Regions from separate parts of the Clostridium perfringens genome, predicted to be linked through region 1. Evidence: predicted binding sites of a transcription regulator. Region 1 holds the regulator's gene; each other region holds the start of a gene.

Region 1 (6,027 bases):
CAACTGCAGCTTCTATAACTAAATCACAGTCAGCAGCTAATCCTAAATCAGTAGTTCCAGTGATTTTTGATAATACTGCTTCTTTATCTTCTTCAGTTATTTTTCCTTTAGAAACTAATTTAGTAAGACCTTTGTTGATTCCAGCTATTCCTCTATCAACAAACTCGTCTTTGATATCTCTAACGATAACTTCATATCCTTTTTGTGCAAATGCTTGAACTATTCCAGCACCCATTGTACCTGCACCAATTACAAAAATCTTTTCCATATTAAGTTCCTCCTAAATACTCTCTTTAATTGGACTTTTCTGACTTAACAGAAAAGTCCTACACCATTAATTGAAAAATTTTATAAGTTTACCCTTGTTATATTATTTATTAATTAAGCTTCTTCCTTCATAGCTTTTAATTGAGCTATGAATTCTGGAACAACTTTATTTACATCCCCAACTATTGCATAATCAGCAATCTTCATTATTGGAGCATTAGCATCTTTATTTATAGCTATTATCATATCTGAATCTTGCATACCAGCGGCATGTTGAATAGCTCCTGATATACCACAAGCTACATATATATTTGGTCTAACAGTTTTTCCTGTTTGTCCAACTTGGTAATCTTTATCTACCCATCCTTTTTCTACTGCTGCTCTTGAAGCTGCTATTGATCCATTCATAACTTCTGCTAATTCCTTAAGCATTTTGAAGTTTTCTTCTGAACCAATACCTCTACCACCTGCAACTAATACGTTAGCTTCTGATATATCAACAATATCTTTATGTTCTTTAATTATTTCAACAATTTTTGTTCTTATATCATTAGAGTTGAATTTTATTTCAACATTTTCTACAGTTGCATCATTTTCTCCTAGTGGAAGTTTTTCAAAAACTCCAGGTCTTACTGTAGCCATTTGTGGTCTATGATCTGGACATACTATTGTAGCCATTAAGTTACCACCAAATGCTGGTCTTGTTGCTAATAAATCCCCACTTTCAACATCAACATCTAAAGATGTACAGTCAGCAGTTAAACCAGTTTCTAATCTTGCAGCAACTCTTGGACCTAAGTCTCTTCCTATGAATGTTGCTCCTATGAAAATTATATTTGGTTTTTTAGCATTAGCTAATTCACATATAGCTTTTGTATATCCATCAGTTGTGTAATGTTCTAATTCTGGAGCATCAACAACTAGTACTTCATCAGCACCATGTCTTGATAAATCTTCAACTAAATTTTGAACTTTATTTCCTATTAATAACGCTGTTAATTTTGATCCTAATTTATCAGCGATTTTTCTACCTTCACCTAATAATTCTAATGAAACTTTTTGTAATTGACCTTCTCTTTGCTCTGCAAAAACCCAAACGCCATTGAAATCTGCTTTATTCATCTTAAATACCTCCCATAATCCTTAGATGTAGTGTTTTTCTTTTAATTTGCCTAGTACATAAGTAACTGAATCTTTAGGTGATTCTTTAACTATTTCTCCTGCACCTTTAGCTTCTTTAGTCATTGATCTCTTAACTTTTGTTGGAGATCCTTTTAACCCTAATTCAGCTTTATCTACATCTATGTCATCAGCTGACCATACTAAGATTTCATCATCAGATGTTTCAAATATATTTTTAACATTCATGTATCTTGGCTCATTTAACTCTTTTATAGCAGTTAAAAGTACTGGAGCCTCAACTTTTATTAATTCATATCCATCTTCTAAAGCTCTATTTACTAATAATCCATCTTCTTCAACTTTAACGCCTTGAACATAAGTTACTTGAGGAATATTTAAATGTTCAGCTATTTCTGGACCAACCTGTGCAGTATCTCCATCGATAGCTTGTCTTCCTGCGAATATTATGTCATATTCTAATTTCTTTAATGCTCCAGCTAAAGCCTTTGAAGTAGCTAATGTATCTGCACCTGCAAATGCTCTATCAGTTATAAGAATTGCTTTATCAGCTCCCATGCATAAAGCTTCTCTTAAAGCTGATTTAGCTTGAGGTGGTCCCATACTTAATACAGTTACTTCTGCTCCATTATTATCTTTTAATTGTAATGCAGCTTCTAAAGCATGTTTATCCTCTGGGTTTATTATTGATGGAACTCCATCTCTTATAAGAGTTCCTGTTTTTGGATCTATTTTAACAGCTGTTGTATCTGGCACTTGTTTTAAGCAAACTACTATTTTCATCTCAAAGCCCTCCTAAAATTATCTTAATATGCTTCCTGCGATAACCATTTTTTGAACTTCTGAAGTTCCTTCGTAAATCTCAGTTATCTTAGCATCTCTCATCATTCTTTCTACTGGGTATTCCTTAGTATATCCATATCCACCGAATAATTGAACTGCCTTAGTTGTAACTTCCATAGCTACATCTGCAGCGAATAATTTAGCTCTTGCAGCATCTATAGAATATGGTTTACCCTCTTCTTTTAAACAAGCTGCTTTATATACTAAAAATCTTGCAGCTTCTATTTTAGTATCCATTTCTGCTACCATCCATTGTAATCCTTGGAATGCAGATAATGATCTACCAAATTGTTTTCTTTCTTTCATGTAAGCAACAGCTTCTTCTAAAGCTCCTTCTGCTATACCTAATGCTTGAGCAGCGATACCTATTCTACCACCGTCTAAAGTTTTCATTGCTATTCCAAATCCTTTTCCTTCTCTTCCGATTAAGTTTTCTTTTGGAACAACACAGTTTTCCATGATTAACTCAGTTGTTGAAGAAGCTCTTATACCCATTTTTTCTTCTAACTTGCCAATTGAGAATCCTGGGAAATTCTTTTCAACTATGAAAGCTGAAATTCCTCTTGTACCTTGACTCTTATCAGTCATAGCAAAGATTATGAAAGTATCTGCAACTCCACCATTAGTTATGAAGATTTTACTTCCGTTTAAGATATAATTATCTCCTTCTAATACAGCTGTAGTTTGTTGTCCTGCAGCATCTGTACCTGCTCCTGGTTCAGTTAATCCAAAAGCACCTAATTTTTCACCTTTTGCAAGTGGAGTTAAATATTTTTCTTTTTGAGCTGGAGTACCAAATTGATCTATTAATGAAGCACATAATGAAGTATGAGCTGAAACTATAACTCCTGTAGTAGCACAAACTTTTGATAATTCTTCAACAGTTAAGATGTAAGATAAAGTATCTCCACCAGCTCCGCCATATTCTTTGCTAAAAGGAATTCCCATCATTCCTAGTTTAGCCATTTTCTTAACATTTTCCATAGGGAATCTTTCTGTTACATCTATTTCTGCAGCTATAGGCTTAACTTCATTTTGAGCAAATTCTCTAACCATTTGCTTAACTAATTCTTGTTCTCTTGTTAATTGAAAGTTCATTTTTAATTACCCTCCTTAAATCCACACAACCATTTTGTTTAAAACATTACTTGTTTTTAAAGTTCTTTTCTCTTCTTTCTACAAAAGCACTCATACCTTCTGTTTGATCTTCTGTAGCAAAACATTTTCCAAAATCTTCAGCTTCTATAACTACTGCTGAATCTATATCAACTTGAATTCCTCTATTGATTGCATCTTTACATAACTTAACAGCTATTGGTGCATTATTAGATATCTTCTTAGCTAATGACATTGCTTCTTCCATTAAATTCTCTGGTTCAACAACCTTATTTACTAAACCAATTCTTAAAGCTTCATCAGCTTTTATCATGTCTCCTGTGTAAATAAGTTCTTTAGCCTTACCAGGTCCAACTATTCTTGGTAATCTTTGAGTTCCACCAAATCCTGGAGTTATTCCTAATCCAACCTCAGGTTGAGCAAACTTAGCCTTTGTAGTTGCTATTCTTATATCACAAGCCATAGAAATTTCACATCCACCACCTAAAGCGAAACCGTTTATAGCAGCGATTACAGGCTTGTCTAAATTTTCTAATCTTCTAAACACTTTATTACCTAAAAGTCCAAATTCTTTACCCTCTTCTTCATTTAGATCTTTCATTTCTGCTATATCAGCGCCTGCAACAAATGCTTTATCTCCAGCACCTGTTAAAATAACAACATATATATCATCTTGTTTTTCTATATGATCTATAGCAGTATCTAAGTCTTTTAAAGTTTCTGAGTTTAGTGCATTTAATGCCTTAGGTCTGTTAATTGTTAAAACCCCAATGTTTCCCTCTTTTTCAAAGATTACATTATTTAATTCCATTGTATTTCCTCCCTCATATACCATAGCGAATATATGGTTTTAAATAACTTAACAACTAATAACTAACAACTTAATATTTTTTATCCTATGCTTTTTCCAGAATTTATTGTTAATTTTGTAACAAGCAAAGACAAAAAAATAATTGAAGTACTCGGTACTTCAATTAAATTATAAAACTTAAAAGTAAATTTTTCAATATATTTTTTTGAAAATCTAATACTATTTTTCCATATTAAACAAATTTTTATAAAATAAATCCAATTTATTTTACATCATTGTGATTTAAAAGATATACTAAAGTCATCATACTTTCACTTAAATGTACATTCTCTACTCTTATATCTTTTGGCACCTCAAGATCTATAGGCGCAAAGTTCCATATACCTTTGATTCCACCTTCAACAAGGTCATTACATACCTTTTGAGCATTTGTTCTTGGAACACAGATTATACCTATTTCAATATCATTTTCTTTTACGAAATCTTTTAATTTTTCAACATCTTGTATCTCAACATCTCTTATTTTTATTCCAAACATTCTTGGATTAGCATCAAAAATACCTTTTAATTTAAAGCCTAATCTATTGAAACTATTGTAGTTTGCAATAGCCTGCCCTATGTTACCAGCTCCGATTATAACTGTGTTATAGTCTCTTGTAAGTCCTAATATACTCCCTATGTTATTGTATAACTCTTTTACATTATATCCATATCCCTGTTGCCCAAAATCTCCAAAACAATTAAGATCCTGTCTTATTTGAGAAGCAGTGAAGCCTATTTTTTCACTTAACTCTTTTGAAGATATTCTATCAACATCATTTTCCATTAATTCTTGTAAATATCTATGGTATTTAGGCAATCTTTTTATAACAGCCATAGATATGCCTTTTTTCTTTTCCATTTTAATAGCACCTCTTTCTAAAATTGTTCTTTTTTTAAAAAGCAATTACTTTTTAGACTGTATTCTAAAATCAAATGATAAAATTACAAATTTAACCTTCTAAAATATTACCATACCCTAAAAAGTTTGTCTATATTTTAACATTCTTTTGGTTTCACTATCAAAAATATATGTATTAAAGTGTATTTTTTACATTTAATTGCATTTTTTATATCATTAATTAATATTATTAAATTTATGTGATTCTATTATAAACTATCTTTCTAATAAATTTCTACAAAAAAAATAAGGCTTGCGTGGCTAAAACCCTACGTGCACACAAGCCTATTTAAACATTTCATAATGTTTAATATAAAAGTTTAAGGGAATTATTTACAATCTATACCCTATGCCTGAAAGTATTCTTACCATATTAAGATAGCAAAAAAACTAGCTCTTGTCAACAACATTAGACAAATTTCACGCCTATAAATTTTTATTTTTTAATATCCTACTTGAATTTATTACTGCTATTAATGTTACACCTACATCTCCAAATACAGCTTCCCACATATTAGCCATTCCTAAAGCACCAAATATTAATATTATAATTTTAACACCTAAAGCAAAGATTATATTTTGCCATACAATTTTATTTGTTTTCTTAGCTATTTTTATTGCTTTTATTATCTTACTTGGCTTATCATCCATTATTACCACATCTGCAGCTTCTATGGCTGCATCTGATCCAACTCCACCCATAGCTATTCCTATGTCTGCCCTAGCTAGTACAGGTGCATCGTTAATTCCATCTCCAACAAAAGCAACTTTTTTACCTTTACTCTTATCTTCAAAAATTTGCTCTAATTTTTCAACTTTATTTTGTGGTAATAAACTACAATATGCTTTGTCTAAGCCTAATTCTTTGGCAACACTATCTCCAACCTTCTCATTATCTCCAGTTAGCATA
Region 2 (6,027 bases), 120 kb from region 1:
TTATCTGTTTTCTAATATGAATTTTTATTCTCAAATTAGTGCATTTTTTTAAATATATTTTTAAACTTAAACATGAATTTTAAATAATTTTTCACAAAAAAAGATACTATCCCAAGATAGGATAGTATCTTTAAAATATATATTATAATAATGGTAAACTTATTATCTTTCTACTATTAAAGCAGTTCCCATTCCTCCACCTATACAAAGTGTTGCTAAACCTCTCTTAGCATCTCTTTTCATCATTTCGTGAAGTAATGTAACTAATATTCTAGCCCCTGAAGCTCCTACTGGATGTCCTAAAGCTATAGCTCCACCATTTACGTTAACTTTACTCATATCAAATTCTAAATCTTTAGCAACTGCTAAACTTTGAGCTGCAAAAGCTTCATTTGCTTCTATTAAATCAAGATCTGCAACTGTTAATCCAGTTCCTTCTAAAGCTTTTTTAGTAGCATAGAATGGTCCATAACCCATAATTGAAGGATCTAATCCTTTTGAACCATAAGAAACTATTTTACAAATTGGAGTTACTCCTAATTCTTTTGCTTTTTCAGCACTCATAACAACTAATGCAGCAGCACCATCATTTATACCTGATGCATTACCAGCTGTAACTGTACCATCTTTTTTGAATGCTGGTCTTAACTTAGCTAATTTTTCAGCAGTTGTTCCAAATCTAGGGAATTCATCAGTATCAAATACTATTGGATCACCTTTTCTTTGTGGAATTACTACTGGAACTATTTCATCTTTGAATTTTCCAGCTTTTATAGCTGCTTCTGCTTTAATTTGAGAATTTGCAGCAAATTCATCTTGCATTTCTCTAGTTAATCCCCATTGTTCTGCTATATTTTCAGCAGTTATACCCATGTGGTATCCATTAAATGCATCTGTTAAAGCATCATTGACCATAGCATCGACCATTTTTCCATCGCCCATTCTTTGACCAAATCTTGCAGTTCTTAAAACATATGGTCCTTGTGACATGTTTTCCATACCACCAGCTACTATTACGTCAGCATCTCCTGCTTTTATCATTTGAGCTGCTAAAGCAACACATCTTAAACCTGAACCACAAACTTTATTTATTGTCATTGAAGGAATTTCAACTGGTAAACCAGCTTTTACAGCTGCTTGTCTTGCAGGGTTTTGTCCTAATCCAGCTTGAATTACATTTCCCATTAAAACTTCATCAACACATTCTGGTTTTACACCAGCTTTATTTAAAGCTTCTTTAATAACTAAAGCTCCTAAATCTACAGCAGGAACATCCTTTAATGAACCACCAAATGAACCTAATGCTGTTCTTACTGCACTTGCAATAACTACCTCTCTCATATCAAAAACCTCCCATTTAGGTAAAAATTTATCAAAAATCTATATTTTTTCTAACTGATTTAATTATAACCATAAATTTACTAGCTTTCAATATTTTTTGTTAAATTTTAAACAATCTTTTTTATTATTTTTTCTCTTTTCGAAAAAAAAGACAGATAATTTAGCTTTATTATAGAAGTCTTTTATTAAAATTTCTATAATATTCTAAATATCTGTCTATTTATACCATTTATTCAAATTATATTTATTAAACTTTTTAACAAAGTCTTATTTACTTATAAATTCTTCTACTTCTTCATCATTTTTTCCAAAGTAATTTAAAATAGCTTTTACTATTCTTTCAGAAGCCTTACCATCTCCATATGGATTTATAGCTTTACTCATTTTGGCATAAGCTTTTTCATCATTTATAAGTGAATTAGCTTCTTCTAATATTTTTTCAACATCAGTACCAACTAATTTAACTGTTCCTGATTGAACAGCTTCTGGTCTTTCTGTAACATCTCTTAAAACTAATACTGGTTTTCCTAAATGAGGAGCTTCTTCTTGTAATCCACCTGAATCAGTCATAACCATAAAGCATTTATTCATTAAGTTATGAGTTTCTTTTGTATCAAGTGGTGGTAAAAGATGTACTCTTTCTTTACCATCAAGATTTTTATAAACAACATCTTTTACAACTGGATTTAAGTGAACAAGGTAAACTAATTCAACATCTTTATTATCTTCAACTATTTTATTTAAAGCTGTACAGATATTTTCTATACCTTCTCCCCAGTTTTCTCTTCTATGTGCAGTTATCATGATAACTTTTTTGTTTTCAAAATCTATTTTATTTAATTCATCATTTTCAAAAACATAGTTATCTTCTACAGTATGTTCCATAGCATCGATTACAGTGTTACCTGTAATTTTTATGTCATTTTCATTTATTCCTTCTCTTAAAAGGTTAGCTTTTGATCCTTTAGTTGGAGCAAAGTGTAAATCAGCTAAAGCACCTGTTAACTTTCTATTCATTTCCTCTGGGAATGGGAAATATTTATCGAAAGTTCTAAGTCCAGCTTCAACATGGCCTACTCTTATTTGTTGATAGAATGCTGCTAATCCTCCCGCAAAAGTTGTTGTAGTATCACCATGTACAAGTATCATATCTGGTTTTTCTTCTGTAAATACTTTTTCTAATCCTTCTAAAACTCTATTTGTTATTCCAGTAAGAGTTTGACGATTTTTCATTATGTCTAGATCAAAGTCAGGCTTTATATCAAATAGTTCTAAAACTTGATCTAACATTTCTCTATGTTGAGCAGTTACACAAACCTTTGATTCTATTTCCGGTCTTTTTTCTAATTCTTTTACTAATGGAGCCATTTTTATAGCTTCCGGTCTTGTTCCAAAGATAGTTAAAACTTTTATCTTTTCCATGAATCATTTACCTCCAAAAATAATTAATAGCTACTTAAAATTAAGTAGCTATTTAAATTATAACTATTTTGTTCCAAATAGTCTATCTCCTGCATCACCTAATCCAGGAACGATATATCCATGATCATTTAATTTCTCATCAATACATGCAACATATATATCAACATCTGGATGAGCTTTTTGTACAAACTCTATTCCTTCTGGTGAAGAAATTAAACACATAAGTCTTATTTGCTTAGCTCCTCTTTTCTTTAAAAGAGTTATAGCATCTGCAGCTGAACCACCTGTAGCTAACATTGGATCAACAACTATTACATCTCTTTCAGCTATGTCTTGTGGTAACTTACAGAAATATTCTACAGGTTGAAGAGTTTCTTCATCTCTGTATAATCCTATATGCCCTACTTTTGCTGCTGGAATAAGTTGTAGCATACCATCTACCATACCTAATCCTGCTCTTAATATTGGAACTATAGCAACTTTTTTACCAGCTAAAACTTTACATTTAGTTTTACAAACTGGAGTTTCTATTTCTATTTCTTCCATAGGAAGATTTCTTGTTACCTCATAAGCCATAAGCATAGAAACTTCACTTACTAGTTCTCTAAAATCCTTAGACCCTGTATTTTTATCTCTTATAAACGCTAACTTATGTAATATAAGTGGATGTGTTATTTCTGTTACTTTACTCATTGTATCTTCCTCCTAAAATTTATATAAAAATATTTTTTATCAAATTATTTTGAATACTTTTCTTCAATAGCTGTTATTTTATCTATTCTATTTTGGTGTCTTCCACCTTCAAATTCTGAATTTAAGAAAGTATCAACTATATCTAACGCTAATCCTGGTCCTACAACTCTCTCACCCATAGCTAGAATATTTGCATTGTTATGTTGTCTTGTTGCATGAGCACTAAATGTATCAGAACATAATGCTGCTCTTATTCCTGGCACTTTATTTGCTGCTATAGATATTCCTATACCAGTTCCGCAGATTAATATACCATATTCAAATTCTTTTTTAGCTACAGCTTCTGCAACCTGTATAGATATATCAGGGTAATCACAAGAATCTGTGCTGTATGTACCAAAATCTTTTACCTCAATACCTTTTTCTTCTAAATGTTTTATCACTGTGTTTTTTAAATTAAATCCACCATGATCACAACCAATTGCTATTTTCATTTCATTAACCTCCATTATACCTGTTTGTTTTAATATATTATTTTAAAAAAAGTGCTTTTTCAATGACTAATAACACTACTTAATTTAAAAAATTAAATAGTAAGTCAAATAAAAAAGCACTTTTTTTATTAACTGGAAGAACACTAAATAAAGGTATTAAACTTTCAAAAAAAACAAATATAGAATTTTTAAAAAATATAAATTCAAAACAGTTCCTTTTTCTCAAAAGTTTCATTTTTATCTAGCTCCTTCCATATATATTCTTAAACTATTGTTATGTCAAATCCACAGGATTTTTTTAATCTATTCATTATGGCTACACCTAAATCTTTTTCCTCAAAAGCCTCAGTTATTATAACATCTACCCCTAAGTCATCAAAAGCTCTAAGCATTTCAAATAAATTTTTTGTTACAGAAGTTAAGTCTTCTCTAGTTCCTAATGATTTTACTATTCCTTCATTGTACATAGAAATTGTTTCATCAGTTGCCATAATTCCGACTTTTAAATCTTCATCTATGTAATTATGCACTATTTCTTTAATTTTTTCAACCATTTTATTTATTGGACCTTGAACCATTCTAACTTTTGCCTTTGGTGCATAATGTTTATACTTCATTCCCGGTGCCTTAGGTTTTGTGTCTTTGTCTAAAGTAGTTAATATAGCTTTATCTATATATACTCCTTCATCTATGTCCTTTAACATCTCTAAAGTTATGCCTCCAGGTCTTAAAACGCATAAATGTTCACCAGTTGCATCTACTATAGTTGATTCTACTCCTATTTCACTTTTTTTAGCTCCTATTATAAAATCAACTCTTCCATTTAAGTCTTCTTCACATCTTTCTATATCTGTAGGACTTGGTCTTCCTGATATATTAGCTGATGGTGCTGCTATTGGAACTCCTGATAGTTCTATTAGCTTTAAGGCTATTTCATCATTTGGCATTCTAACGCCAACTGTATCTAAACCTGCTGATGTAACATCTGAAACTATATCTTTTTTCTTTAATATTATTGTTAAAGGACCTGGCCAAAATTTATCCATTAACTCCTGTGCATATTTAGGTATTTCAGCAACATATTTATCTATATCTTTTTTATCAGCTATATGTATTATTAAAGGATTATCCTGCGGTCTTCCCTTTGCCACAAAAATCTTTTTAACAGCTTCTCCATCTAAAGCATTTGCGCCTAATCCATAAACTGTTTCAGTAGGAAATGCCCCAATACCACCATTTTTTATTATTTCAGCGGCTTCCTCTAAATATTTTATATCTTTATCTATATCTTTTATGAATTGTACTTTTGTTTTCATAAAACAATATCACCTTCATCTTTTATAAATTCTTCTGACCTCTTGCGATCTTTATATTTTCAATACTATCATTTGTATAAGTTGCTGTAACACAATTTTTATAAATGTCATCTAAAAGTTTAAATTTCTTTAAAGCCCCTCTTTTTATTATTATATAATACCATTGTGTTTCCTTGTTTAATTTAATCATCTTATTATAATCCTTGCTTAGTCCAGGATGAACTTTACAAAAGTACTCTCCTACTTGCTTTCCAAATTTACCTTTTCTTCCTTTGTTAGTAAAGACAATTATAATTTTCATATCTTCAAGTTCATTTTCTGTATGAACTAAACCTACTCTATCGCAGTATATATACTTATATTTAGATAACACATTAGGTTTTATTCTTAGAATTCCATTTTCACAAGTATATTCTAATCTTATATTATTAAAATTTTTAATCATAACAATAACTATAAAAATTTCTAAAAAGATTAAATATACTATAAGAAAATCCTTATAAACTTCAAAAAAACAAACCAAAAGAGGTAATAATATTAGAAGTATTACCATAACAAACATGAATCTTTTATATGATTTTTTTTGTTTTTTTATAGCTTTATCTATATCCATAATTATATTCCTCTTTAATTACCATTTTAAAACTATGTATTTTTAAAGCCTTACATTATTCATGTAAGGCTTTGTATATTAAAATTCAGTATTACCCATTGCTTTCATCTTTTGAGCTTGATCTTCAGTAATTAGAGCATTTAATATT
Region 3 (6,027 bases), 950 kb from region 1:
CCCAAAAATTATTTACCATAGATTTTATTTGAAGTTCAAAATTAAACTTTTCTTCTTCATTTAGAATAAATCCATCTATTCTATATAATTCAAAACCATTTTTTTGTTTTAAGGGTTGATGTTCTCTAAGGTCTAAAAATATATTTGGATTTTGTGATGAGTAAGAAAATCCATCTTTATTAGTGCAATTAAATATTGTTCTTATAAATTTAAATATATGTTCCTCATCTTCTATAAATCTACATTCTATTCTGACACCTATTAAATCAGATAGGTTTCTAAATAAATCCGTAGGGGAATCATATTTTATGTAATAATTATGTCTTATTATTTTCTCTTTTAAACTAGAAGCTGATTTTACTCTAGTTGATATATTAAAAAATCCTTCACAAGAGTTCTCTAGTAGGGAGTAGAAAAAATCATCAAGCAGATTTGCACTATAGGCTAAATCTTTTTTCATCTCCTTAAGTAATTCTAAAGTACCTTTTGTAAATTCAAAAACTTTTAATTCCAAATTTAAAACACCGTCCTTGTTAGTTTATAAATAAAGTCAGTATATTTTAATAATACCAACATATAGTAAGTATAACAATAGAGGAATTTTAAATAATAATATATATAAGTGCTTTTATAAAAATGAATAATTTGTTAATAAAATCTCCTTAGAATTAAATATTAATTATATAAATGATTTATTAATAATAAATTATAAGAAAAAAACAGTAGTAATTAATAAATTCTGAAAGTGAAAAATAGACTTTGACTTTCTTTGACTTTTATAGTATTATAATTACATGAGATACAAAAAAGAGAATATTGAGGTGATAAAATGAATGCAGATAAAATGACATTAAGAGTACAACAAAGCTTAAATGATGCTTATGAAATAGCAGTTAAATATAATAATCAACAATTAGATATAATTCACTTATTTTCAGCATTAGTAAATCAAAAAGATGGTTTAATTCCTAATATATTTGAAAAAATGGGTGTTAATATAGATTCATTAAAAAGAGACATTCATGTTCAAATAGATAGAATGCCTAAGGTTTTAGGAGAAGCGGCACAATCATCAGGGGTTACTGCTACAAGAAGAATAAATGAAGTATTAATAAAGGCAGAAGAAATTTCAAAACAATTTGAAGATTCATATATAAGTGTTGAGCATGTAATGCTTGCAATGATAGATATAGATAAAAATGGAGCTGTAGGAGAAATCTTAAGAAAAAATAACATAACTAAAGATGGATTCCTAAAGGTTTTAAATGAAGTTAGAGGAAGTCAAAGAGTAGATTCACAAGATCCAGAAGGAACTTATGAAGCTTTAGATAAATACGGTACTAATTTAATAGAACTTGTAAAACAACATAAATTAGATCCTGTTATAGGAAGAGATGAAGAAATAAGAAGAGCTGTTAGAATTCTTTCAAGAAAAACTAAGAACAATCCAATACTAATAGGAGAACCTGGAGTTGGTAAAACTGCTATAGTTGAAGGATTAGCAGAAAGAATTGTAAGAGGAGATGTACCAGAAGGATTAAAGGATAAGGTAATTATCTCATTAGATATGGGTGCATTAATAGCTGGTGCTAAATATAGAGGAGAATTTGAAGAAAGATTAAAAGCTGTTTTAAAAGAAGTTCAAAGTTCAGAAGGAAAAATACTTTTATTCATAGATGAAATTCATACAATTGTAGGCGCTGGTAAAACAGATGGTGCAATGGATGCAGGAAACTTAATTAAACCAATGCTTGCAAGAGGAGAACTTCACTGCATAGGAGCTACAACTTTTGACGAATATAGACAATATATAGAAAAGGATAAAGCTCTAGAGAGAAGATTCCAACCTGTAATAGTTGAAGAACCAACAGTTGAAGAAACTGTATCTATTTTAAGAGGATTAAAAGAAAGATTTGAAATTCACCATGGAATTAGAATCCATGACTCAGCAATAGTAGCTGCTGCAAAACTTTCTCATAGATATATTCAAGATAGATATTTACCAGATAAGGCTATAGATTTAATAGATGAAGCTGGTGCTATGATAAGAAGTGAAATAGATTCTCTTCCAACTGAATTAGATATTATAAGAAGAAAGATTTTAATGCTTGAAACTGAAAAGGAAGCTTTATCAAAAGAAAATGATGATGCATCTAAGGAAAGATTAGTTGCCTTAGAAAAAGAGCTTGCAGAGCTTCAAGATAAAAATGATGAGATGACAATTAAATATGAAAAAGAAAAATCTCATATTTCAGCAGTTAGGGACTTAAAGGCTGAATTAGATGAAGCAAGAGGACTAGCTGAAAAATATGAAAGAGAATATGATTTAAATAAAGTTGCAGAACTTAAATATGGAAAAATTCCAGAACTTGAACGTAAAATAAAAGAACAAGAAGCAAGTATGGAAAAAGACAATGAAAATGCTTTATTAAAAGAAGAGGTTACTGAAAATGAAATTTCAGAAATAATCTCAAAATGGACTGGAATTCCTGTTACAAAACTAGTTGAAAGTGAAAGAGAAAAACTTTTAAGACTAGAAGAAGAATTAAGAGAAAGAGTAATAGGTCAAGATGAGGCTACAACTGCAGTTGCTAATGCTGTAATAAGAGCAAGAGCAGGTCTTAAAGATGAAAGAAAACCAATAGGATCATTTATATTCTTAGGACCTACTGGAGTTGGTAAAACAGAGCTTGCAAAAACTTTAGCTAGAAATTTATTTGATAGTGAAGACAATATAGTAAGAATAGATATGTCTGAATATATGGAAAAACATGCAGTATCTAGATTAATAGGACCTCCTCCAGGATATGTAGGATATGAAGAAGGGGGACAATTAACAGAGGCTGTTAGAAGAAACCCATATTCAGTAATATTATTTGATGAAATAGAAAAAGCACATGATGATGTATTTAACTTATTCCTTCAAATATTAGATGATGGTAGATTAACAGATAATAAAGGTAAAACTGTTGATTTCAAAAACACTATAATAATTATGACTTCTAATATAGGTAGTGGATACTTATTAGAAAATAAATCTGGTGAAGGTATAGAAGATGATATTAGAGAAAATGTTATGAATGAAATGAAGTTAAGATTCAAACCAGAATTCTTAAACAGAGTAGATGATATCATAATGTTTAGACCTTTAAGCAGTGAAGGAATTAAGAAAATAATAGATATCTTCTTAAGAGATGTTGAAAATAGATTAAGAGAAAGAAATATAACTCTTGAAGTTACTGATAGAGCTAAGGAAATATTAGCTGAAGAAGGATATGATCCAGTATATGGAGCTAGACCATTAAAGAGATATATAAGTAATGTCTTAGAAACTGAAATAGCTAAGAAGATAATTGCAGGAGAAATTTATGATGGATCTGTTGCTTTAATAGATGGAGTAGATGGAAAAATTATAGTTTCTAGAAAATAAAATATAATAAATTTATAAGGACCATAGGTTTAATTAAATCTATGGTCCTTATTTTTATGAAATTTTAAATATATTTTTAATAAAATGATAACAAAAAACAAATTAATAATGAAAACATTTTAAATTTATAAAATTTTAATAAAAAACTGTAGAAAATTGAAAATTTTATGGTTATAATAATTTTAAAATACGAAAATAGTAAAGATGAAATTTATAACTTGAAAAGGAGAGATAAAAGTGGAACTGATAGGAATAGTAATAGTAATAATAGGATTTGCACTTAAATTTGATACTATAGCAGTTGTATTAGTAGCAGGACTATCAACTGGATTAGTAGCACATATGAGTTTGTATGAAATATTAGAAAAATTAGGATCAACCTTTGTAAGCCAAAGACACATGACATTATTTATATTAACTTTACCTGTAATAGGTATGTGTGAAAGATTTGGTTTAAAAGAGAGAGCTATAACCTTAATAAAGAATATGAAAAATATGTCAACTGGAAAGCTTTTAAGTTGCTATTTATTTATTAGAGAAGTTGGGGCTGCAGTTTCACTAAGATTAAGTGGACAAGCACAATTTATAAGACCACTTATAAACCCAATGGCTCAAGGAGCAGCTGTCAGTAAATATGGAGAATTAGATGATAAAAATGAAGATTTAATAAAGGGAACAGCAGCTGCAATGGACAACTATGGAAACTTCTTTGGACAAAATGTATTCTTAGCAAGTTCAGGAGTTCTTTTAATAGCAGGAACCTTAGAAGAACTAGGATATGGAGTTAATGCTTTAGATATAGCAAAAGCTTCAGTTCCAATAGCTATAATAGCTTTAATATTAGGAGTATTACAAAATAGATTATTAGATAAAAGGTTAAGTAGAAACCTATCAAAGAACAAAGAAGAGATAAAATAGGGGTGATAATTAATGAATATGCAGATGATTTCTAATGTATTGCTTGAAATCTTTTATATAATAGTAGGACTTTTAATGTTAAATACTGCAATTGATACATTAAAAGACCAGGAACATAAAACTAGAATAGGAACGGCAATCTTTTGGACTATATTGTCAATCATATTTATAGCAGGAGGAGCTATTCCACCTGTAGTAGTAGGGGCATTGCTTTTAGTTATAGGAGTATTAACTGCAAGCAAACAAGTAAATATAGGAAACCTAAAAATGCCTAATGTAGATTTTGCAGAAATGCAAGCTAAAAAGTTAAAGAATAAGATTTTTTTACCTTCAATTGTAATAGCAGTTGGATCTTTAGTTATTGCACAATTTACAAGTTTATCAGGAACTGTTGCCATAGGTATAGCTTCTGTGGCAGCTGTAATAACAACTTTCTTAGTATTAAAAGCTAAACCAAAGCATTTAGTAGAGGATAGTAACAGAATGGTTCAATCAGTTGGATCTACAAGTATATTACCTCAACTTTTAGCAGCCTTAGGAACAGTGTTTACTGCAGCGGGAGTAGGAGATGTTATATCATCAGGTATATCTAATTTTATTCCTGAAGGAAACATATTAGCAGGTGTAATAGCTTACTGTGTAGGAATGGCAGTATTCACTATGATAATGGGAAATGCCTTTGCAGCCTTCTCAGTTATAACTGTGGGAATAGGATTACCATTTGTATTTGCTCAAGGAGCTAATGTAGCCATAGCAGGAGCTTTAGCTCTAACTGCAGGGTATTGTGGAACATTATTAACCCCAATGGCAGCAAACTTTAACGTTATGCCAGCGGCCTTATTAGAGACAAAAGATAAGAATGTGGTTATGAAATGTCAAAGTTTATTTGCTATAATTTTATTAGTTATACATATAGCTTTAATGTATTTCTTAGCATTTTAATTAACTAGGTATTAGAAAGTAAGGAGTGTATGAGAATGAAAGTATTAATTACAGGATTTGATCCCTTTGGAGGAGAAAGTATAAACCCAGCTTTAGAAGCTGTTAAAATGATACCAGAAAATATAGAAGGAGCTCAGGTTATTAAATTAGAAATACCTACAGTTTTTAGAAAGTCTCTTGAAAAAATAGAAGAAAAAATAGAGGAAATTAATCCAGATGTAGTTATTTCTATAGGACAAGCTGGAGGAAGATTTGGTATAACTCCAGAAAGAGTAGCTATAAATATGGATGATGCGAGAATAGAGGATAATGAAGGAAATCAACCAATAGATATTTCTATATATGAAGATGGAGAAAGTGCATACTTTAGTAATTTACCTATAAAAGCAATGGTTAAGGAAATGGTTGATAATGGAATACCTGCATCAGTTTCTAACACAGCTGGAACTTTTGTTTGTAACCATGTTATGTATGGAGTTTTATACTTAGTAAATAAAAAGTATAAAAATATAAGAGCTGGATTTATACATGTACCTTATATTCCAGCACAAGTTGTAAATAAACCTAATACACCTTCTATGTCTATTAATGATATAGCAAAAGGATTAGAACTTAGTATAAAGGCTATAGTTTTAAATGATAATGATATTAAAACTGTAGGAGGAGCTGTTTGTTAATGTTAGAACCTAAGGTTAAAAGAAAAATCTTTGTTTATGGAAGTTTGAGAACAGGATTTT
Region 4 (6,027 bases), 1.1 Mb from region 1:
TATTTGCAGGATTAGTTATAGTAATGGTACCTACAATGGTTATATACTCACTAGTTCATAAGAAGTTAACAGAAGGTGTTAATATTGGTGGAGTTAAGGGCTAAATTTATTAGCATTTAGAAAAGAAAATAAGATTATTAAAATAAGAGCAGATGTCACTTTTAGTGAGATCTGCTTTTTTAGTTAAAATAAAATTAAAATTTAAATTTACAATAATCAGTATAGTTATTTAGAATTTTTGCTATATAATTAATTAGTGACTTTAAACTAAGAATTTAAGGTTTGCCAATTAGACTTAAAACTTAATAAAAACATTATTATTAATTTAAACTAATCTTTATTTAAAGGTTAACTTTAAAATTAAGGATTAAAGTGTTTAGAGTAACCTTATTAAAAAGTAGAGGTTTATTTTATAATAATGAAATATTGATTTAAATGGAGGTAATAATTTGAAGAAAATAGTTAAACCTTGGGTTGCTACCTTAATTGTTTTAATAGTAGCTTTTTTGGTGTATTTTTTTGTTCCAACTGCTAATAGTAAAATAAATCAGATGATATTTTACTTAAGTAGTATGAATTTAGATATGATAAAGGAATATATATTATCTTTTGGAATATGGGCACCTATAACATCATTTTTATTAATGGTACTTCAATCTGTAATAGCACCAATACCAGCTTTTTTAATAACCTTAAGTAATGCAGCTATATTTGGATGGGTTAAGGGTGCTATATTATCATGGAGTAGTGCCATGGCTGGGGCAGCACTATGTTTTTATATAGCAAGAGGCTTAGGAAGAGATGCCGTTGAAAAGTTAACTAGCAAATTTGCCTTAAAGGATATAGATGGTTTCTTTGAAAAGTATGGTAAACATACTATACTAATAGCAAGATTGCTACCTTTTATATCTTTTGACTTAGTTAGTTATGCTGCAGGACTTACATCAATGAACTTTTGGTCATTTTTCATTGCTACAGGTATTGGACAATTACCTGCCACAATAGTATATTCTTATGTTGGTGGTATGCTTACTGGGGGAGCACAATTACTTATGAGTGGACTTTTAATTTTATTTGCTTTAAGTATAGCAATATATGTAGGGAAAAAAGTTTGGAATGAGAAAAGAGGTAAAAATGACAAATAAGGAACTAAAGAAAAATTTAGAGGATTGTGTTAATTGTGGTCTTTGCTACAAGGTGTGTCCAATGATGAATACTTTTGGAGAAAGTCCTAAAAATATATTAAGAGATATAGATGAGAATAAAATAAATTATGATGAAATTGCATATTCTTGTATGCTTTGCAATGCATGTACTGAAGCATGTCCAAAAGATATAAATTTAAAAGAGATGTTTCAAAATTTAAGAATAAAATCTTATAGAGAGAATTTAAAAAATACTAGCAAGAAATTTAATTTAAAGGTTGTTCAAAATCATCAAAAAGGTAGTTTTTCTAAGTTTTTAACATCAAAAAATAATCATAAGAAAATAAAGAGAGTGTTTATTCCAGGTTGTAGCTTAAGTGGATATAACAATGAAATTATTTTTAAAATAAAGGACTACTTAATAGAAAATTTAGGGGAAGTAGAGATACTTCTAAAATGTTGTGGAAAACCTTCAAAGGATATTGGAAACTTAGAATTATTTGAAAGCAATTTAAATGATATAGAGAATAATCTAAAAATCAAGGAAGTTGATGAAATAATAGTAGCCTGTGAAAATTGTTATAAGACTTTTGGATCAGCTTTTAAAGATATTAAAGTAATAACACTTTGGGAAGTTATAAATGAATTTGGAGTGCCAAAGGAACTAAAAAACAAATATTCAGATTTAAAAGAAGAATTTGCCTTGCATGATCCATGTCCTATAAAAAAAGAAGAACAAATTCACGAAGCTGTTAGAAGCATACTTAAAGATTTAGGAATTAAAATAGTAGAATTTGAGAAGAATAGAAGTAAAACTGAATGTTGTGGTTGTGGAGGAATGGTAGGAGTTACAAATAAGGAATTATGGCTAAGTCAAAAAAATAAAAGAGCTAATTCTACAGAATGTGAAAATATAGTTTCTTACTGTGAATCCTGCGTAAATACCTTTAAATCTTCAGATAAAAATGCATTACACATATTAGACTTTATTTTTAATGAGGATGTTATTAATGGCAAAGCTAAAAGTCAAAAGAATATAAGCACAATTAATCAATGGATAAATAGAATTAAATTAGCAAACAAAGTAGGAAAAGAGAGTTAATTTTAAATTGGGGTAGGAACTACCCTATAAGCTTGGGGAACCCTGTATTTTTAGGTATATTCATTAAGGTGTTCCCATTCCTATAGGTGGAGAGTAGTTCACATACTTATCTAATAAAAATAAAAGCAAATGAAAGTTTAAAATAGAGGGAGAGAAAAAATAATGTTAGATACTTATGGAAGAAAGTATGTAAATCCAATAATAGATTTAGGTGCTAATACATTATTAAAGTTAAGATTAACACCAAATGGAGTTAGTATAATAGCTCTAATTATAGGAGTTTTAAGTTCTGTATTTCTTTATTTCGATAAATTGATTTTATCAGTAGTTTTTCTTTGGATATCAGGATACTTAGATTCTGTTGATGGTGCTATGGCAAGAAAAAAGAATTTAACTAGCCCTTTTGGAACACTTTTAGATATAACCTTTGATAGAATTGTTGAACTTAGCATAATATTTGTCTTAGCTTTAAAATTTCAAAATAGTAGATTATATCTTTTAATATTAACAATGATGATTTTAATATCTATGACCATATTTTTAACAGTAGGAGCCTTAGCTCAAAATAATGCTATGAAGTCTTTTAGATACCAAGCAGGACTTGCAGAAAGGTCAGAAGGATTTATTTGTTTTTCACTTATGATTTTACTATCATCTATAAAATTAAATTTAGTTACAAATATATTTTCCTTAATAATATTTATAACCATAATACAAAGAGCTTTAGAGGCTAAAAGGCTTTTAAAATAAAATATAATTACATGTTTTTAATAAAATATTAATAAAGTGCTGAGCTATATATAATACAATGTTAAGTGGATTTACATATAATTAATAATATAATAGGTATTTAAAAGAATTTATTTAATTAAATTAAATAAAATAAGATGAATTTGTATAATAAATGGATAAAGATACATTCTGTGTTAAGTGTAAGTTAATTAATCAATTGAATGTTAAATTTAAAAAAATATTATGATATACTAGATTTGTTCAATAAAAATTCATAATGAGAACCAGGAGATGAAATACGAATGTTTAATTTAAATCCTAAAGACGATAAATTTTATGATATGTTTATCGATGAAGCAAAAAATGTAGAAAAAGCAGCAGTAATATTAAGTGAAGCCTTAGGGGATCTTGAAAATAAAACAAGCCACGTGGCTAGAGTTGAAGAGTTAGAACATAAAGGAGATGAAATAGTTCATAGACTTATAGAAGAACTAAACAATTCTTTTATAACTCCTATTGATAGAGAAGATATATTTTCTATAACAAAAAGAATGGATGATATTTTAGATTCAATAGAAAGTACTATGCATAGATTCACTATGTTCAACATAAATGAATCTAAAGAAGGTGCTAAAGTTTTAGGAAGCTTAATAGTTGATGCATCAAGAGAATTAGTATCTCTAATGGAAGAATTTAAGCATATGAAAAAGAAAAATAAAGAAATTACAGAGAGAGTAATTTCAATAAATAAAATAGAAAACAAAGGAGATATTTTCTATAGACAAATGATATCAGAATTATTTGCTGAAGATGGAAAAACTCCAGTTCTTGATATAATAAAATGGAGAGAAATATATAAATTCTTAGAGGCAACTTTAGATAGTTGTGAGGCTGTAGCCAATATAGTTGAGGGAGTAGTGATGAAGTATGTCTAGTACTTTAGCTGTAACAGTTGTTATTATTCTCTTAACATTAGCTTTCGATTTTATAAATGGATTTCATGATACTGCAACGGCAGTTGCTACATCAATTTCCACAAGAGCTCTTTCACCTAAGGCTGCCATAGCTTTATGTGCCGTATTTAACTTTGTTGGAGCATTTTTAGGAACTGAAGTTGCTAAAACTGTGGGAGATGGTATAGTAGATCAAAATAAAATACCTCTATGGGTTATTGCAGCAGTTATATTAGGAGCTATTATATGGAATCTTATTACTTGGTATTTTGGAATTCCAAGTAGTTCTTCTCATGCCTTAATAGGATCATTAATAGGTGGAGGAATAGCTTATTCACATTCAATAAACATAGTAAGTTGGGGAACTCTTTTTGATGAAGTAATTCTTTGGCTTATATTATCACCAATTATAGGTTTAATAGTTGGATACATATTTATGATTTTATTAAACTGGGCACTAAGAAGATGCAAACCAGGACCTGTAAATAGAATTTTCTCAAAATTACAAGTGGTTTCAGGAGCATTAATGGCTTTAAACCATGGTGGTAATGATGCTCAAAAATCAATGGGTATAATTACTATGGCACTTTTAAGTGGAGGATTTTTATCTACTTTTGAAGTACCAACTTGGGTTATAGCTTTATGTGCAATTGCAATGGCAACAGGAACTTCAATAGGTGGTCAAAAAATAATTAAAACAATGGGAAGTGGAGTTGCTAAATTAAACGCTGTTAATGGATTTGCAGCACAAACTGGGGCAGCTGGAGTTATAGGAATAGCTACTATGTTCCATGCACCTGTAAGTACAACTCACATAATAACAACTACCATAATGGGTGTTGGAGCTTCTAAAAATCCTAAAGCGGTTAAGTGGGGAGTTGCTAAGAATATAGTTTGGGCTTGGATATTAACAATCCCAATAAGCGCATGCATAGCTGCTATAGTAGTTGAAATATTTAAATTTGTATTATAGTTTGAAAAAGTAAGTATATATATAATAGAAAATTTTAATTAAAGATTAGATAGAATTCTAAAAAGAATTTCTATCTAATCTTTTTTTATTTATTAAAAAATAAAACCACCTATTTTCAGGTGGTTTTAACTTATTGCTTAGTAGTTAAATTTTAATTACTTAAAATCCAAAGGTTAGTTATAAAAAGTTAAAAATAAAACTTACAAACAGTATGAAAAGAATATCTAGTAATTCTCGGAATATGTTTGTAAGTTTTATTAAGACTTATTTTATATATTAACTTATTTATTTATTTCATTTACAGGTTTCTTTAAGAAGCCGATTATTAGAGCAGCTACAATAGAGCCTACTAATATTGATAGAAGATATAAAAGAGGATTTCCTTCAACTACTGGAACTACGAATATTCCACCATGAGGAGCTGGTAAACCTATTTTAAATACCATTGATAATCCTCCAGCTATAGCTGAACCTATAACACAAGCAGGAATAACTCTGAATGGGTCAGCCGCAGCAAATGGAATAGCTCCTTCAGTTATGAAAGTTAATCCCATTATATAGTTAGTAGTACCAGCATCTCTTTCATCTTTAGTAAATTTATTTTTGAAGAAAGTAGTTGCTAAAGCTGTAGCTAAAGGAGGTACCATACCACCAGCCATTATAGCAGCATGTGGATAGTAGTTTCCAGAAGCTATCATAGCTATACCAAAAGTAAATGCAGCCTTATTTATAGGACCACCCATATCTATAGCCATCATTCCACCTAATACTATTCCAAGAAGAACTAAGTTTCCAGTTCCCATGTTTTGTAACCATATTGCTATGTTATTATTTAAAGCAGTTACAGGGCCAACAATTACTAAGTACATTAGGGCACCAGTTATTAAGATACCAAATAGAGGATATAGTAAAACAGGTTTAATACCTTCTAATGATTGAGGTAATTTACTAAATATTTTCTTTAATAATACAACTACATATCCACCAAGGAAACCAGCGATTAATCCACCAAGGAAACCAGAGCCACTGTTAGCAGCAATTAAACCACCAACCATAGCAGGTGCAAATCCAGGTCTATCAGCTATACTTGATCCAATGAATCCAGCAAGAACAGGAATCATA

What was found. The regulator Rex, encoded in region 1, represses fermentation and respiration genes when NADH is low (regulators of the CRP and FNR family bind a similar motif). The targets are predictions, from matches to a motif close to ATTGTTAANNNNTTAACAAT.
Region 2: a site for Rex is predicted at 1,438-1,457, ahead of I6G60_RS04325 (acetyl-CoA C-acetyltransferase). Genes of this name have one in related genera too.
Region 3: a site for Rex is predicted at 3,554-3,573, ahead of I6G60_RS08200 (DUF969 domain-containing protein). Genes of this name have one in related genera too.
Region 4: a site for Rex is predicted at 3,200-3,219, ahead of I6G60_RS13580 (DUF47 domain-containing protein). Genes of this name have one in related genera too.

Annotation. Positions count from the first base shown of each region.
Region 1 is NZ_CP065681.1:725,410-731,436, reverse strand. It holds gene I6G60_RS03715 (3-hydroxybutyryl-CoA dehydrogenase) at 1-268, opposite strand, end outside; gene I6G60_RS03710 (electron transfer flavoprotein subunit alpha/FixB family protein) at 382-1,389, opposite strand; gene I6G60_RS03705 (electron transfer flavoprotein subunit beta/FixA family protein) at 1,411-2,190, opposite strand; gene I6G60_RS03700 (acyl-CoA dehydrogenase) at 2,209-3,348, opposite strand; gene I6G60_RS03695 (short-chain-enoyl-CoA hydratase) at 3,395-4,177, opposite strand; gene I6G60_RS03690 (redox-sensing transcriptional repressor Rex) at 4,440-5,078, opposite strand; gene I6G60_RS03685 (heavy metal translocating P-type ATPase) at 5,544-6,027, opposite strand, start outside.
Region 2 is NZ_CP065681.1:845,510-851,536, reverse strand. It holds gene I6G60_RS04325 (acetyl-CoA C-acetyltransferase) at 163-1,341, opposite strand; gene wecB (non-hydrolyzing UDP-N-acetylglucosamine 2-epimerase) at 1,609-2,763, opposite strand; gene upp (uracil phosphoribosyltransferase) at 2,827-3,456, opposite strand; gene rpiB (ribose 5-phosphate isomerase B) at 3,501-3,950, opposite strand; gene I6G60_RS04305 (L-threonylcarbamoyladenylate synthase) at 4,214-5,266, opposite strand; gene I6G60_RS04300 (hypothetical protein) at 5,289-5,879, opposite strand; gene prfA (peptide chain release factor 1) at 5,958-6,027, opposite strand, start outside.
Region 3 is NZ_CP065681.1:1,680,399-1,686,425, forward strand. It holds gene I6G60_RS08190 (GTP pyrophosphokinase) at 1-514, opposite strand, end outside; gene clpB (ATP-dependent chaperone ClpB) at 830-3,430, shown strand; gene I6G60_RS08200 (DUF969 domain-containing protein) at 3,668-4,348, shown strand; gene I6G60_RS08205 (DUF979 domain-containing protein) at 4,361-5,290, shown strand; gene pcp (pyroglutamyl-peptidase I) at 5,326-5,967, shown strand; gene I6G60_RS08215 (gamma-glutamylcyclotransferase family protein) at 5,967-6,027, shown strand, end outside.
Region 4 is NZ_CP065681.1:2,911,262-2,917,288, reverse strand. It holds gene I6G60_RS13600 (carbohydrate ABC transporter permease) at 1-104, shown strand, start outside; gene I6G60_RS13595 (TVP38/TMEM64 family protein) at 450-1,145, shown strand; gene I6G60_RS13590 ((Fe-S)-binding protein) at 1,135-2,247, shown strand; gene I6G60_RS13585 (CDP-alcohol phosphatidyltransferase family protein) at 2,410-2,997, shown strand; gene I6G60_RS13580 (DUF47 domain-containing protein) at 3,282-3,914, shown strand; gene I6G60_RS13575 (inorganic phosphate transporter) at 3,907-4,905, shown strand; gene I6G60_RS13570 (PTS fructose transporter subunit IIABC) at 5,187-6,027, opposite strand, start outside.